DNA from 2 places in the Arthrobacter sp. 05T420 genome. Region 2 is predicted to be linked to the other one. Evidence: predicted binding sites of a transcription regulator. Region 2 holds the regulator's gene; the other holds the start of a gene.

Region 1 (3,403 bases), on a different contig from region 2:
CGTGACGCGTTCGGCTCCGAAGCGCTCAAAGATCTTCCGGTAGACGTTGTGCCTTTCTGCGCTTTCGACGTCGATGTCGATGTCGGGCAGTGTGGCGCGGTCTCGGGAGAGGAAGCGTTCGAAGATGAGGTCATGTTGGAGCGGGTTCACCTGGCTGACATCGATCAGGTAGTTGACCAGGCTGGAGGCCCCGGATCCGCGGGCGGCGGCCCTGACCCCCATGTCCAGGATCATCCGGGAGACCTCTGCGACGGTCAGGAAGTAGGAGGCGAAGCCCAGCGAGTCGATGATCCGGAGCTCGTGCTGCAGCCGGTTTCGCATCTGCTGTTCCTGCTGCCCGGAGATTCCCGGGAAACGGCGGCCGATCCCGGCCTCGCAGCGCAGGGTCAGTTCGACAAGCGCGTCGCCGTCGATCCCGATCACGGATCCTTCGGGGACCACGGGCTGCTTCCAGCCCATGTCGGCCACGGGATCCATGCGGCAGCGGTCCGCGAGCGCCTCGGTCTGGGCCAGGAGCCGTTTGAGGTCCGCCGTGCCGTAGCCGGCGGCGTGGATGATCTCCTTGCCCAGCTGCAGCATCTGGGCCGCTGATTTGAGCCAGCCCTGCCCATTGGGCTGCAGCAGCGGGGCTGCGGAGAGCTCGGGGAGGGATTTAAGCGTCCGGGCCGAGTCCAGCACATCGGCGGTGGCCGCGCCGTCCTCGGCCACATACCGCACGGCGTTGCTGAGCACTGCGGGCACCCCGCGCTCAGCCGCCAGCTTGAGCATGCGCACGGCGTGCGCGGTGCTCAGCGGTTCCCCGGGCGGACTGAGCTGGGACACGACCTCGGCCACCAGGGTCCCGGGGGGCATGGCATCAAGCCAGCGTTTGAACAGGGTGCGGGGCCGCAGGTAGCGCCGGCCGCCCATGGAGCGGCTGACGTCGGAGTCCGGGCCGATCAGAACCGTCAGGACCGGTTGGAGGGTTTCCGGGTCCAAAGTGCGGGAGGCAAGTTCCGCCCGGGTGACGGCCACCGGCACCGCTCCCCCGGCCTTACCCGTGGTGCGGGCATGGGCGTCGGAGATCAGCCGGCACAACGCCCGGTAGCCGGCCCCGTTGTTGTGTCCGTGCGCCAGCACGACGACGCGTCCCCCTAGCTGGGTGCGGAGGTCGCCGTCGTCGTCGAAGACGGCAAGGTCCACCCCGACGATTGCATCCAGCCCGGCGGCCATGCACGCCTTCAAGTGTTTGACGGTGCCGTACAGCCCATCCCGGTCCGTGCAGGCGAGCGCGGTGGCGCCGTCTGCGGCGGCCGCGGCGGCCAGTTCATCCGGCCAGGAGACGCCATAGTGGGCGCTGAAGGCCGTGGAGACGTGTAGGTGGGTGATGTTCATGCTGTTTTAGGCTTCCGGAGGGGCTGCAGGGCGTCGTGGATCCTCAGGAGCCGCCACCGGCCGCTGCCGACATGCCGGGTCAGGTCAAGGGTGAGGGTGGGTTCCGCGGCGCGGTCCCCAGCGGCTCGCACCTGGACCCGCCAGATCTCGTGGTCCACCAGGCCCGGTCCGCTGCCGAGCGGCGCCCGGCTTTCCTCTGCCCACCACTGGCGGCGCTCATACCAGCGGACGGGTTCAGCGCAGACCGTGTAGCGCCGCCCGGCCCAATCGAGATGCAGGGGCTGGCCGGCGGGCGTGCAGACGACATCCACAGACTCGCTGAAGATGCCCACGTTGCCTCCCGACCCAGTCCGGGCTGGAGCCGGTCCAGTCCCTGCTTCTGCTAGCCCTACAATCCAAGACTAAACTTTATTCGAACATATCTTCGAATAAAATCAGTCTACGTCGGAGAGGCGACAAAACCCAGATCGGGGGTGGACGGACGATGGCACAGGTAGCAGGATTGAGCCATGAGCTCCCATATCGCACTCCTGAAGCACGTAAAGATCGCCGCCAAGAATTCAACCTTGGTGGCGACCTTTGATATAGACGGAAATATCCCGGGGCAGGGCGCCTACGTGGTGGGCCTACTGGCAGCTGGGCCGGACTACTCCCATCAGCGCAGACTGGGCATTGAGTTCATGAACGGCGAGGCCGTGTCCTTCTTCTACTTCAACCATGACGGCACGGAAGAGAATTTCGACCTCAAAGGCGTGGAACACTCAGGAAACACCATCACCGGAAACTTCCCCATGACAACTGTGCTGGGTCTGCCCAAGGGCCACCTCATGACCGCTTTCAGCGATTGTGACGGCCGGGAATACCAGGCCAACGTGCCTGTCGAAGAGGCGCTCTAAGCCCCTGCTAGGAAGTGGACTTGTACACTTCCAGCTCGAGGGTGATGAAGGCGTCGATCATCGCCCGGTAGGTCTTTTCGACGAGTTCGATGTCGATGTCTTTCTGTTCGGCCGTGGCGCGGACGTGTTCGATAACCCGCTCCACGCGTCCGGGTGCACGGACTTCGGCACTGTCCGCCTTGAGGGTCCCGGCGATCCGGATCAGCCGCTCGCGGCGCCCGATCAAGGCCACGATCTGCTCGTCCACCTCGTCAACAGCCACCCGTACGGCGGCGAGCTGTTCCCGGTCGGCCTGGGCGGTCTTGTCGTCTGCGTGATTTGTGGGCATGTGCATGACAGTATCGAAAGATGCAGCCACGAGTCGACTTAATTTCGCTGGGTGTCCGCAGTGTTGACGCCTCACGCAGCTTCTACGTCGATGGCCTAGCATGGCCGGTCCACCGGGAGGTCGCCGGCGAGGTGCTCTTCATCCAGGTCAACCACGGCCTGATCCTCTCGCTCTGGGACGTGGGCCAAATGCAATCCGAGGCGGCCACCGATCCCCCTGCCGGCATTGCGTGCATCACGCTCAGCCACAATCTGGCCAGCACGGCGGAAGTCGACTTGGTGCTGGCCGAGGCCGAGGCGGCGGGAGCCGTCATCGTCGTGGCTCCGAAGGCACAGCCCTGGGGCGGCTACACCGGCTACTTTGCCGATCCCGACGGCTACCGCTGGGAGGTCGCCTTCAATCCCGGCTGGGCGGTCGACGGCGGCGGGAAAGTGGCGCTCTGAGGCGGAAAGTCTGGCAACGGTTCAGGACCCGTGCCAGCCCACCGGGAGTTTCCCTAGAACAGGCTCCCCACCGGCTGGATGAGTTCCGGTGAGTCATTCTTGACGTTCCCGACGGCGGTGCCGACGGCGTCGATCCTCCAGCCTTCCGCGACATCGTGCGCCCCGGCCCGGACCAGGTCCACGAGTCCGGCCGCGTCATCGGCCTCCGGGTCCAGCCACGTCTGCATGGTCTCGCGGTTCATGGGCAGCGGCACCCTGTCATGCAGCGCGGTCAGCTCGGCCAGCATTCCCCCCGCGTACCCCTCCGGCGGAGAGTCTGTGGTCATGATCGAGGTCGAGAGCATCCAGCGCTCCGGGTCGCC
Region 2 (3,403 bases):
GCTGGGCGTGCCGTCGTGGGCGAACTCGTGGTAAGCCTCGTCCACGATCACGATGGTTTGACTGGCCTCGCCGGCGTCATAGACGGCCTCGACGACATCAAGCCCCAGCCCCGTGCCGGTGGGGTTGTTCGGGGAGCAGAGGAAAACGATGTTGGGCTGCAGCTCGCGGACCTGCCGGGCCGCCGATTCCGCGCTGAGCCCGTAGTCCGCCGCTCGGGCACCGACGATGTATTCGGTGTCCGTGCCGGAGGCCAGCAGCGGGTACATCGAATACGTGGGAGGAAACCCAAGGGCCGTCCGGCCGGGGCCGCCGAATGCCTGGAGGATCTGCTGAAGGACTTCGTTGGAACCGTTCGCGGCCCAGATATTCTCCGCGTCCAGGCCATGGCCAAGGTATTCGGCGAGGGCTTCGCGCAATTCGGTGAACTCGCGGTCCGGATACCGGTTCAGCCCTGCGGCGGCGGCGCTGACGGCCTCGGTGATTGCCGCGCGGACATCGGCCGGAACGCCATGGGTGTTCTCGTTGACGTTGAGCAGGATAGGGACGTCCAGCTGCGGTGCGCCATACGGACGCAGGCCACGCAGATTGGTTCGGAGGGGCAGTCGGTTGAGGCGCTCAAGCTGGTCAGTCACTCGACCAGTTTAAGTGGTAGCGGCACGGGCGCTGAAACTGTGACGCCTGCGACGGCAATTGGGGGAGGTTAGTTGGGGGCAGGTACTTGGCTTGCCAGACTCTATTTGGACGGGACGAACAGCTGCTGGCCCGGCAGCACACGCGCGGCGTCCAGGTTGTTCAGCTGCACGATATCGGCCACGACGTCGCGGGGATCCCGGTCCGGGGCCACGGACCCTGCAATGGCCCAGAGGGACTCCCCCGGCTGCACCGTGACGGTAATGGTCGGCGTCACCGAGAGCTGATCCGCGGAATCCGCCGCCTTCGCAGGCGCGTTGAGGAATCCACTGAATGACAGAATGAGCGCCGTCAGCAGGATCAGCGGGACGCCGAAGAAGACGAAGCGTCCGCGCCGGGTGAGCCGCAGCGGCGCTTGCTTCGGCCGGCCGGCGGAACCAGCGGCCATCGCCCCTCGCGGTGCAGGCGACGTCGGGGAAATGCGGGGGCCGGCGTTGAGCGGGTACACATTGCCGTGACGGACGCTTCCCCGGTCGGCACCTCCCTGGCCGACACCTCCGTGGCCGATGTTGCCCTGGTCGATGCTGCCGAAATCCGCCACCCCACTGGCACCTGCACTGCGGTGGTGATTCGTGACACCCTGAACGAACGTGCCTTGAAACGCGTTTGAAGCTGACATGAACTGAGCCCTCCTGGACCATACGGTGCCGCCCGGCGTACTCCACGTACTCGCCGCCAACCGGCCGAACCTTCGAACATAGAACCGAACACCAGATCCGAAGTGAAAACTCGAAACTCGAACACATATTCGAACTCTGCTTGTTCTGTTTTAGCACTTACTAACGAACGATGTCGAGACTCGCTAGAACAAATGTTTGAAAAAGCCTTGCGGCTGGCCTATTTTTGAGGGACAGGACAACCACTGATGAACTCCCTGCGGGACATCATCAGTAGTTGATCAGCAGGGTCTGACATTTCAGACCGGAAGTTCCCGGTGACAGCAGCCACGGCAGCCGGGTGGAACGGAAAGGCATTGGCGAACATGGCAGCACAAGCCACCGGCGGCAGGGCCACCTCACGGAGCCCGCAGCCCGCCCGGGCGCCCAAGAGCCTCACCCCCCGGCAAAAGAAAATCCTGGAGACCATCCAGCGGTCCGTCACGGACAAGGGCTACCCGCCGTCCATGCGCGAGATCGGCGACACCGTCGGATTGGCCAGCCTGTCGAGCGTGACCCATCAGCTCTCCCAGCTTGAAAAGCTCGGCTACCTGCGGCGCGATCCGAAGCGCCCGCGGGCTATGGAAGTGCTCATGCCGCTGACGTTGGACGAGGGAACCACCCCGATTTCGGGTGTCGAGAAGTCCAGTGGCCTGCGGGCCGTCGGCGGCCTGTCAGTGACTGAACTCGCCAGCGCCACGGACACTGCAATGGTGCCGCTTGTCGGACGCATCGCCGCCGGCGGGCCGATCCTCGCGGACCAGGTGGTGGAGGATGTCATGCCGCTGCCCCGACAGCTCGTGGGCCATGGCGAACTCTTCATGCTCAAGGTGGCGGGCGACTCGATGATCGATGCCGCCATCTGCGACGGCGACTGGGTGGTTGTCCGCCGCCAGGGTGATGCCGTGAACGGCGACATCGTTGCCGCACTGCTGGACGACGAAGCCACGGTCAAGACCTTCCGCCAGCGGGACGGCCACACCTGGCTGTTGCCGCAAAACACCCAGTACGAGCCAATCCTCGGTGACCACGCCGTCATCATGGGCAAGGTCGTCTCGGTACTCCGCTCCCTTTAGCCGTCCCTGTCGGGCCGCCCTGGCAGAGTCGCCAGCCCTCAGAGTCGCCGGCCCTCAGAGTCGCCGCGTCATCGAGGATGGTCGGCTCCTGGTTCAGCTTGGGACTCAGCCCTTCGCGGAGTCCTTCGCCAGGCGCTCCAAGGCCGCCATGGCTATCGACGAATCGGTGGTGGGCCAGAACGGCGGCAGCGCGGCGCGGAGGAATCCGCCGTAGCGCTCCGTGGATAGCCGCGAATCCAGCACCGCCACAACTCCCTTGTCCGACGTCGAGCGGATCAGCCGTCCGGCGCCCTGCGCGAGCCGAATGGCGGCGTGCGTGGCCGAGACGGACATGAAGCCGTTGCCGCCGGCCTGGGCGACGGCCCGCGAGCGTGCCGTCATCAGCGGATCGTCCGGCCGCGGGAACGGTATCCGGTCAATGACCACCAGCCGGCAGGACACTCCGGGAACGTCGACGCCCTGCCAGAGGGACATCGTGCCGAACAAACAGGTGTCCGGCTCGTCCGCAAACTGCCGCACGAGCGCCGTCATGGTCGACTCCCCCTGGCACAGGATGCTGAGGCCCAGTCGGGGCCGCATGGCCTCCGCGGCTTCCTCCGCTGCGCGCCGGGAGGAAAACAGGCACAAGGCACCGCCGCCGGAAGCGCGGATCAGCTTCTCGAGTTCGTCCAAGGCCTCGGGGGACGTTCCGCGGCCGGGCTTGGGCAGGTGCCGGGCGACGTAGAGGATGCCCTGCTTCGGATAGTCGAAGGGGGATCCGACGTCGACGCCGGTCCAGCTCGGGGCGCCGTTGCCAACGAGGCCAAGACCGCCGGCAGCAGGTTCGAAGGCAGCGCCGATAGCCAGCGTGGCTGAGGTCAGGATGACGGTGTGGTCCGCGAACAAACCCTCGCGCAGACGCCCCGCGACGCTCAACGGGGCAACATTGATCAAGGCCGGCGAGCTCTCGTCCGGCTGGGAGTAGCCCTGCGCCGGGTCGA

The links. The regulator LexA, encoded in region 2, represses DNA repair genes until DNA is damaged. The targets are predictions, from matches to a motif close to TCGAACANNTGTTCGA.
Region 1: a site for LexA is predicted at 1,787-1,802, ahead of AC1DEM_RS18365 (DUF6504 family protein). Genes of this name have one in related genera too.

Annotation. Positions count from the first base shown of each region.
Region 1 is NZ_JBFTLG010000020.1:58,172-61,574, reverse strand. Features, by position in the region: gene AC1DEM_RS18370 (DNA polymerase III subunit alpha) at 1-1,374, opposite strand, end outside; gene AC1DEM_RS18365 (DUF6504 family protein) at 1,371-1,706, opposite strand; gene AC1DEM_RS18360 (hypothetical protein) at 1,884-2,270, shown strand; gene AC1DEM_RS18355 (chorismate mutase) at 2,278-2,604, opposite strand; gene AC1DEM_RS18350 (VOC family protein) at 2,619-3,041, shown strand; gene AC1DEM_RS18345 (SOS response-associated peptidase) at 3,095-3,403, opposite strand, start outside.
Region 2 is NZ_JBFTLG010000006.1:50,717-54,119, forward strand. Features, by position in the region: gene AC1DEM_RS07555 (histidinol-phosphate transaminase) at 1-633, opposite strand, end outside; gene AC1DEM_RS07560 (LysM peptidoglycan-binding domain-containing protein) at 735-1,079, opposite strand; gene lexA (transcriptional repressor LexA) at 1,674-2,423, shown strand; gene AC1DEM_RS07570 (ATP-dependent DNA helicase) at 2,529-3,403, opposite strand, start outside.